DNA from 3 places in the uncultured Butyricimonas sp. genome. Region 1 is predicted to be linked to each of the others. Evidence: riboswitches for the same ligand, from Rfam matches in the RefSeq annotation. Region 1 holds a riboswitch; each other region holds the start of a gene.

Region 1 (3,222 bases):
CTTGTTCAAATAAGTATAGTTGTTATCCGAGTGCTGGTAATACAGGCGGGTTTTGAAACTTGATTTCTCTCCGCCCGTGGTTACTTGTGCCCCCGTGGTGTACGTGCCGTAGGAACCGTACTCGCCCAGCACTTTCCCGCTTACTCCCTTTCGCCAATCCGGGTCGGTGAATAGGTTGACACTTCCCCCGATGGCTCCCGTCCCGTTCTTCACGTGGCTGCTCCCGTAATACAGGTTGATATTATCCGTGAAGAAAACCGGGATTTGCGAGAAATCGAACGTTCCCGACATCGGTGGCGTGATATTGATGCCGTTCCAGTTCACCCGTGTTTGCGAGGGACTGGCTCCACGGAAGGAGGCGGTCGACAAGGCTCCCATCCCGAGGCTCTTGATATAAATAGCAGTGTAGTCCGTCAGTAACTCTGCCAACGAACGGGTTTTATTCGCTTGCATGATTTCCGGGTCTATGCGGCTAACCTTTGCCCCGGCATTTGCCTCGTTGGCGTGTTGGATACGTTGACTCACCACTTGCACCGTGTCGAGAGTCCCGTGCATCGCCACCGAATCCCGCCGCTGTGCCTCTGCCTGCATCCCGCCGCCCAGCGTGAAACAGGCATATAATCCTATCGTTATTTTTTTGAGCATAATCACTGTTTTATTGTTGATACCCGGGGAAATACACTTGTCCGGGATAAACACCCACTTTGTGGCTTACCCTTCTCCCGTCTTTCAGGTAATGACGGATATAACCTCTTTGTGCCGTGTAATCCAAACAATCGCACAGGTAAACGTCGCCTTCGGGGCTAACCGCGAACCCGTACATCATACCCACGCCCGGCAGGTCGTAATAATGTTCAAATTCACCCGTCGTCACGTTCATCCGGTACACGCTCTGCTGTTCTTTTTCGCCTTTGGCGTTTTCTTCTGTCGCACGGGTTTTCACGTTGAAGTATATCCACGTTCCCGTCGGGTCGATATCCGTGCGGTTGTAATTGATATAGCCGATAATCTCGCCCGGGGTCTGTGAATTCGGGTCGCCGATGGGGAGGGTGTACGATTTAACTACTTTTTCCCGTTTCGGGTCTACGCCTTTCAGCGTGACGCCTGTCACGACACCGCTCCTTTTCTGGTACATCAATCCCCAGATTATGCCGTCTTTGTCTATCAGCATCCGGCACGTCTTCGTGTACTCCTCGTTGTATATATCCTTGATTACCCGGGCGTACTCTTTATTGATATTGTTGGCATCGAACACGTACAAACCTCCCTGCGTCATGCCGAACACTTTATTTTCCGCCACGACCAGATATTCCACCCATCTCGGGATTGAAATATATTCCAGCGGCTTCCCGTAAGGGGCTACCGTGCGAATACGCACCAGTTGTCGGTTCAAGTCGGACACGACGGCTTCCGTTTCCGAGATAGGCACTATCTGTCGCGGGTAACCCGCCTGCGTGTAGAGTATCGTTCCCTCGGATTTGAACGTCACGGGATTGACCACCTCGATTTTCTTCGAGTTATTCATCGCCACGAAATACTTTCCGTTAATCAGCGTGATGGATTGTGCCACGTCACCCATCGGGCGGTGGTTCACGTCTTGAAAGGCATCTACTACCACGGTACTGTCTTTGTATATCACCGATATCGCCCCGGCGTTCGTGTTAATCAACCCCTCGTTCAGCACGAGAGCCTCGATATCCCCGTCGCCCAACACCCCGTCGGGATAAGGCATCCCCGGTTTGTCGCACGACGCTAATGTCATGCTAATCCATACGATTGTCAGAAAATAAAACCACTTTTTCATGAACATAAATTCCCTTTTAGTCAGAAAAAGGCTTGACGTACACGGTCGACAATTGTTAAGCTATCGGCGTTCACGTTCTTCCTTCCCCTTGAACGTTAAACAATGTTGTGCATGGCAGGTCTTCTGACTTGTTTCCTTCCCGGCGTCCTTCCCATCCTTAAAATGGACAGTGGATCGTGAGTGCCGGAGAAGTTGTTACGAAACTTACAGCAGTGGATCTGTTCAGGATTTGCACCTGATTCCCTATTAATCTCACGTAAGATTGTAGAATATCTTACACGAGAACCATAACGCCGCGAAAGTAATATGTATTTTTTAATATTGCTAATGAATGGGGAAAAGATTTATTTCTCCGGAATCACGCTCCGCTTCTCGATATTCTGGGTTTTGGCACTGAAAATATCGGTACATGCGCCATGTTTTTGTATATCTCGGATAATTTGTTATGGTTATATATTTATTATTCAACCATGCAACTTCATATTTTTTGCGTATATCGGAAAATTTACTACGTTTGTATGTTTGTTCTTCAACCATGCAACTTTATATTGATTGTATGTGAAGGGATATTGTAAAACATTTAGATACTGTAGTTTATAACTGTATACATGCTCGTGAATTGAAACATGATGTGTAGGGGTTTCGTGGCGGATAACAGTAAAACGGCGCAAGCGTTATGGTTGGTGCTGGCTAATGCCTTGTCATTATGCATGACATTGGTCATATCGGCTGTCCTTAGCCGATACATGACTGCTGTCGAGTATGGCACGTATCGTCAGGTGATTTATATTTACTCGACTTTGTTGATGATTTTTTCCTTCGGGCTTCCCGGCGCGTATTCTTACTTTCTTGCACGTGTCCCGGTAGAAGAAGGGCAGGCGGTGATTCGCAAACTCGGCGTGTTATTCTGGGGACTTTCTTCCGTCTTTTCAGTCACCTTGTTTACGGGGGCATCATGGATAGCCGAATTACTTGGCAACCCGTTGCTAACCGATAATTTGAAATATTTTGCCATAACTCCCTTGCTATTGATGCAGGTATTGGGCGTCGAGCGCGTATTGACCGTGTACGGGAGGGCACGTGTTGTGCTGGTGTACGTGCTGTTGAGTCGCGCTTTCAGCGTACTTTGTTCCGTGATACCCGTGATTGTTTTCAATACCGGGGTTCCCGGGGCAGTTATCGGGTTGGTGCTCGCTTCTTTTGGCTCCTTTCTCGTTGGTACGCGACTCTTGTCATTGCCCTTTAAAAATGTAACACGGGGAAGAACGGATTTGACAACCGCGGATATATTGCGATTCTCGATGCCGGTGTTTTCTTCGAGCTTGTATGGATTCGTCATTGGTTCCGCGAGCCAATTTTTCGTGAGCCGTTACTTTGGGGTGGAAGAATTCGCTATGTTCGCGAACGGTTACAAGGAA
Region 2 (3,222 bases), on a different contig from region 1:
ACAATTCCGGCACCGGGAAATACACCACTCCCGCCCGATACGTGAAAGCGGAAGTCTTCACTTTATTCCATTCCGAACGGTTCTCCTTCTTGTAGTCCTGTTTCCCGTCCAAAACCTTTGCTGTTGCCGTTTTATAGTTATAAAAATCCACGCGTCCGGACAACATCGCCTTCCATTGGTCGCTAAATTCCATCACATCATGCAAATACACGGCATGCGTTCTATCGGTTTTCAGACTTGCAGCTGAAATTTTGGAATCCCACCAGCCTTGTACCAACTGCGGATTCTTCAATGCCAACACAGCACCCAATCCGGGTCCCCACAAATCATCACTCCCGTACCCGTTATACTGTACAAAATCAAACGCGAAATACGACCACCCCAATGTATAATGGTGTTTCACGAATCCGGTCTCCACGTTACCTGTCAATTCCAGCACATTACTCAATTGTTTATGATCCGGGTTAAAGTTCAACGGTTTATTTCGCACCACAGAATCCAGATTTATATAGGTCGTTTTACCTTTCGAGGTATAATACCATTTATAAATAGATTCCTCCGAAGTCCGGTACCCCAATCCTTCCACGCAGCAATAATCCAAATCGCTATGGAAATAAGTAAACCTCTCTCGCAATGTCATGTTCTCGGATATCACGTGAGTGTACCGTGCCGTCACGTCCCATACTTTACGCTTCATCCGATTATTCGCGTAATCATTATATATCTCGTGATAATCGGCATAAGGATGCCGTTCTCCGCTCTTCATAAAAGGCTCGGCATCCTTACCGACTTCGTACACATCATAACGCACGGTCGGTGCGGCCCCTATTTCAGTCGTGTACTTATCATCCGCGTAACTGCCACTCACTTCCAATCTCCCTACTTTGCCGACATTCGCGCCTAAAACCCCATAAAGGGAGAATCTATTCGCGTTCGTGCGCCGGTAACCGTCGCCCGTGGAATAATGGATATTCGCCCGGTAATCAAGCGGTCCCGCCAACTTTCCCCCGAAACCCAATGTAGCCCGTTTTTCTTCCCAACTACCATAACTAATCCGGGCATTAGCTGAAAAATCCGGTGTTACCTTCTTGCGCACGATGTTCAAAACCCCTCCCATGGCAGAATGTCCCGCCAACACCGAAGCGGGTCCCTTTATCAATTCGATGGATTCCACGGATGACAAGTCCCCGTAAGGAACATTCTGGCTAACCGTTCGCTCATCCCGCATCCCATCAATCATGATAAGCGCGCTCCCTTGTCCCCGGATAGAGAATCGTTGGAACGCCCCCAGTTGATTTGTCTTGTGAATAATCCCGGGCAAAAACTTCACGGCATCTTCCAGATTCACGATACCTTTACGCTCCAACATCTGCCCGGAAAGTTTACTTACCGTTATCGGGACAAAGCGCAACGGTACATCCAACCCCAACAAATCGATACGTTTTCTTTTTTCAAGCACACTTACTTCATCGATACGAAAAATCGTATCCGTGATACTTTTCTTTTTGCGCTTGTCTTTATCCTCGGCGAAAAGCGAGCCGACACACGCGAACAGCAATACTGCCAATACAACAACTTTTTTCATACAAACTATATATTAATAATGAATAAAGCATTATTAACATAGTCTTTAGGGTAACATGAGTTTCAAGGTAAAATCCATATTTTTCCTCTCGCTTTTTCTCCCGAAAGCTATGGTTATCATCGTTCGGCAGGTCTTCTGACTTGTTCCGGATTTTGTTGCCTTCCCAGTTATTACACCAGTGACATTTGAAGTACAAAATCCCTTGTAAAGGAACTTACAGCTGCGGGTACAGTCCCGGATTCACACCGGATTCCCTATTAAGCGTCGCCTTCATGAGCGAAGGTTCCGCACCAAAACGGGGGCAAAAGTAATATATTTTTCAATACTATTCATCTCAACCGGACTTTTTATTGCCCGAAGAAATCCCATCCCAATAATACCCTTATACTACCCTTATCATCTCTCCGCTCCGCTTCCCCTCCCGTTCATCCCTTTTCCAACATCGCCGGGGAACGGCGTTGGAAAAGCGGGCCACTAGAGTTGAAAGCGGGATAAGGCAGGAATAGGGTATTATTAGGGTGGTTTTACCGCAGGTCATCCTCGAATACAAGACTCGGGGCGGGTATTGTAACTTTCATAATTTTATTTATTTTTGTTACATCCAATTTTTTATAAATATAAATAATACACCATCTTCTATGCGGCGATACAGGCAGAACATCAACAACATGAATATACATAAAATCACAATAGGCATCGCAATAGTTTTGCTTCCAGTACTCTACCGACTCGACCACTGCTTCACGGGGCTTTCGGCTGCTTTTTTTTCGCTCGTGCTCTTTTCCCTCGCACTAATCCCATACCTCCTCTCCCGGGAAAGCTACTCGTGGAGGAAAAACGACACGCTCGTCGGGTTGTTGCTTTGCTGGACACTTATCCGTTACTTCACCTCTCCCGTTCTCGATGATACTTTTATCCTTTTCGACTGGCTCGCCGCGGTTATCGCATACACGTGGGCAAGAAACTCGTCTGCCGCCGACACGATCTTTCCCGCCTTATTCGTCGGCGGCATCGTTCAATCCGCGTGGGGGATACTGCAATTCTCGGGCAACATCCCTTCTTATCATGCGTATTTCGGGCAAACGGGCAGTTTCAACACTCCCGCTCTATGGGGAATCTATTTAGCCATGGCGATTTTCGGCGGGATACGCCTGCTCGGGACACAAACAAGAAAGGGATATAAAATGCTCGTGCTCGCCGGAATGGCATTCGTGTCCGCCGGGATGATTCTGGCGCACTCGAGGGCAGCGTGGGTGGCTTTGGCGTGCGGGCTGGCATGGACATTCCTGAAACCCGCGAAAAAGCCCACGGGCAAGAAGTGGAACAAAAAAGCGGTGCTCACGACCGTGGCACTCTTGCTACTCGCAGCACTCGCACTCTGGGGCGTCTACCTGATTCGACCGGATTCCGCAAAAGGGAGATTGCTCGTGTACGGAGTTTCCCTCTTCATGCTCGGGGACGCCCCGTGGTTCGGGCACGGCATCGCTTCCTTCGCCGCCGAATACATGCCCTATCAAGCCGAGTGGTTCCTGCACCACCCCGCATCAAGTTTCGCCCGGGTGGCGGGCAACAATCATTTCGCTTTCAATGAATGCCTCAAAATAGCTTGTGAACAAGGTATTATCGGGCTGGCGTTA
Region 3 (3,222 bases), 110 kb from region 1:
GTATTCTCCCGTTGACATTCACGTGCAGGCGGTATTTGTTCCACTCGTGTGTCCAGCCTCCCCGGAAGGTGGCGGCGTGTCTTACCGATTCGCTTAGGCGGCGTCCTTCCCCGTCGGCAGCGTAAACGCAGTTGTAAGCCCCCGCGGCGGAGAATCCTGCCCCGAGGTAGCTGTTCACGGAGATGTCGAAGCCTTTGATGCTCGCCTTGTCGAGGTTGTGGTACACGTTACGGGTTTTTATTCCATTGGCTTTATCTTCGTCCGTGGCCCCGATATCGTATTTCTCGATAATGTCTTTCACGTCATTGATATACCCGTTCGCGGAAATATTGAGGTATTTCCCGGTATACTCCACGTTCACGTTATAATAATTCGCTTTTTCCGGTTTCAAGTCGGGATTCCCGATGGTGATGGCTCCCCGGGCTTCGTAGTCGTAATATAGTTCCTGTATGCTGGGTGTTTTGAATCCGGCGGCATAGGAAGTTCTGAAGTTGAACGAGCCGAGCGTGTACATGAGGGCAATCTTCGGGGTGAAGCGGTTCTTGAACATCTCGTTGTAAACGTAACGGAAACCGGGGAGGATTTGTAGATTCTTCCATACACGGATTTCATCCTGCGCGTACACGGCGAGCGTGTAGATTTCTTTCGGTTCGTCGAGGCTGCCGGGATTTTTCATGTAGTCGTTAGCGTATTCCGTACCGAGCGTGAGTTTGTTGTATTCGCCCACCCGGAATACGCCTTTCAGGTTCCCGTTGTAATATTTTTGGCGCTTGGTCAATTCTTCATCCCCAACCCGGAATGTCGTGTCTTTTTTGTCAAGTTGGGCAACCGTGTAGAGTTTGTTGTACTCGTAATTGTCCATGTAAAGGTCGAGGGAGATGTACGCTCCATCGTTCATGAAGTATTTTCCGCCCAAGCCGAAATTGTAGTCCATGTAGGTGAGGTCGTATTGGTACGCCCCGTCGTTTTTCTTTTCTTGTACCGGACGATTTACTTCCCGGTTGAAATAACTTCCTTGCGCGCAAAGTTTCAATTGCTCGTTGGGCGCGTAAGTGAAGTGTTGGGTAACAATATTGGAATGGAATTTACTGGATGATTCGCTTCTCGTGGGGATGACCGTGTCGCCGCTGATTTCATTGGGGTTTAATTGCCATCCGCCCATTTGCCGTCTTTGATAAGAGGTGGAGGAAGTGAATTTACCGAAATTAAAATCAACACTGGCGTTTTGCGAGAAGCTGGATTCTCCCCCGAAACGGGTTTTCGACTGCACGCTGATAGGGTCTTTCGGTTGTTCGATGATAACGTTGATTACCCCGGCGATGGCGTCCGAACCGTAGAGGGCGGAAGCTGCACCTTTCAATATCTCGATGCGTTTCACCCGTCCCATGTCAATACGCGACAAGTCGGTATTGTTGGAAACATCTCCCGCCACTTTCTTCCCGTTGACGAGAATCAAGATGTATTTGTTGCTCATGCCGTTGAGCGTGAAGTACGAGCCCATGACCGTGGGGCGAATATTGAACGCGGGGTTCAGCAACAGAAGGGCGTCCTCGAAGGAGTTTACTCCTGCCTGCCTTAAGTCCGACCCGCTAATCACTTCTACCGGGACGGGCGAATCTTTCAATCGGCGGTGGGTTCCTGTTCCCGTCACCACGACCTGATTCAAGTTTACCGGGGTGGCGAGTAACTGGAATAATATGTCACTTTTGTTTCCGTTCACTTTCATGGAACCGACCTCGTAACCGGAGTAGCTGGCACGAAGCGTGTAAGTCCCGTCGGGTATTTTTTCCAGAATGAATTCGCCCTTGTTATTCGTGGCGATACCGATGCTTGTTCCGACTAACCGAACATTTGCCCCGGCAAGAGCTTTACCGGTTTTGGCATCTACAACTTTCCCCTTTAAGGTGATTTCTGCAAAAGCGACGCTCGCTAATGCTACTACGAATAATGTAGTCAGCGCTACAAATTTCTTCATGTAAGATTAAGTTTAAAAGTTCATAATGGTACTCCTGACCCCGGGAATACGCTATTACCTGTTTTGCTTTGGCAGGTCTCCTGACTACGCCTAAGAAAAGTACCTTCCCGTCCGCGAGGACAGTGGTGCAAGAACTTTCCTTTGAATCTCCTTGCGGAGAAACGGGCATCACAGTAGCGGGCACTGTGTCGGATTCTAACCGACTTCCCTCTTGTGCGCTAATGGGATATTAACACATCACCAAAGACTCCGCGAATGTATGCAGATTCCATTAAAAAATACAATGAAACGGAGAAAATTTGTACTCTATTGGTTTTAGGATGCTTGTTTTACCAAAATGTGATTACGCCATTTTCATACGTGAATATTCTTTCTTCCACGCCAGTGGTCAGATTGCGCAACCAATATAGTGCGTTTTTTGGCACGTTGTCATATTCTAGGTAAAAATTGCATCCTTCTTGTATGCCTAACGATTGCCAGCCGTCCCGGTCGTGGTATAGTAACTTGTATAAATTGCCGGGGTAAATCCCGTTGCCATCATTTCTAGGCAGGCAGACGAGTTCGTCGATTGTTACGGGTGTATCGAAATGTAAGGTTAGAAATGTATTGTATAACGAAACATTAGTTAGAGGGTTGCCGTCAATGGCGGCATGGTACAGAGAATCAGTTATCGCTTGTAGTTTTTCACCTCTCGAGTTAAAAAAATACAATTCTGCAATATATTTCTCTCTACCGCTTTGGGGAATGCGGTACCATTGGTATTTTTTATCGGGATGCATGTTCCTGGCTTTGAAGAATAGTTTTTTCGATGGCTCAAGTACAAAGACCGTGTCCACTCGTGAAAATTCTTTATCGTTGGAGGCTTCAATAATAGTGCCGTTTAAGGTGTTAAGATATTTGTGTAAGGCGTTTGTTAAATCCGGATTCTTTCGTTCCAAGTGTAATGTATGTTTTTGGGGGCTAGGGATAAGGTAGTGGGTATCTCCTTTTGTGTCAAGAATGAACGGGTAGTTGAATGGATGATACATGCCGGTGGAATCGTAATAGACAGGTAGGTAAGCGATGTTTTTTGCCAATTCACTGAATTTCGCTTTGTTATTTGAAACCTTTCCGGCTGCAATAGGTTTCCATTCAAGGTTATTAAACACGCATAGGTATGCGTGTCGAGGGGAATAGGAAGAATTGTTTTCTATTTGGATATCGGTGGTGTAGCAGTATGAATCCGTCACGTCTTGCATGAACGGGTC

What was found. Region 1 has a riboswitch for cobalamin ahead of Q5866_RS03865 (DUF5074 domain-containing protein). Riboswitches for the same ligand answer to the same signal wherever they lie in the genome.
Region 2: linked by a shared signal. The riboswitch ahead of Q5866_RS11350 (TonB-dependent siderophore receptor) and the one ahead of Q5866_RS03865 (DUF5074 domain-containing protein) in region 1 are both predicted to bind cobalamin.
Region 3: linked by a shared signal. The riboswitch ahead of Q5866_RS03420 (TonB-dependent receptor) and the one ahead of Q5866_RS03865 (DUF5074 domain-containing protein) in region 1 are both predicted to bind cobalamin.

What each region holds. Positions count from the first base shown of each region.
Region 1 covers NZ_CAUFYA010000005.1:110,271-113,492, reverse strand. Annotated here, with positions in the region: gene Q5866_RS03870 (TonB-dependent siderophore receptor) at 1-645, opposite strand, end outside; gene Q5866_RS03865 (DUF5074 domain-containing protein) at 656-1,804, opposite strand; cobalamin riboswitch at 1,900-2,109, opposite strand; gene Q5866_RS03860 (oligosaccharide flippase family protein) at 2,431-3,222, shown strand, end outside.
Region 2 covers NZ_CAUFYA010000023.1:73,173-76,394, forward strand. Annotated here, with positions in the region: gene Q5866_RS11350 (TonB-dependent siderophore receptor) at 1-1,585, opposite strand, end outside; cobalamin riboswitch at 1,693-1,895, opposite strand; gene Q5866_RS11355 (O-antigen ligase family protein) at 2,254-3,222, shown strand, end outside.
Region 3 covers NZ_CAUFYA010000005.1:2,611-5,832, reverse strand. Annotated here, with positions in the region: gene Q5866_RS03420 (TonB-dependent receptor) at 1-1,975, opposite strand, end outside; cobalamin riboswitch at 2,028-2,235, opposite strand; gene Q5866_RS03415 (hypothetical protein) at 2,305-3,222, opposite strand, start outside.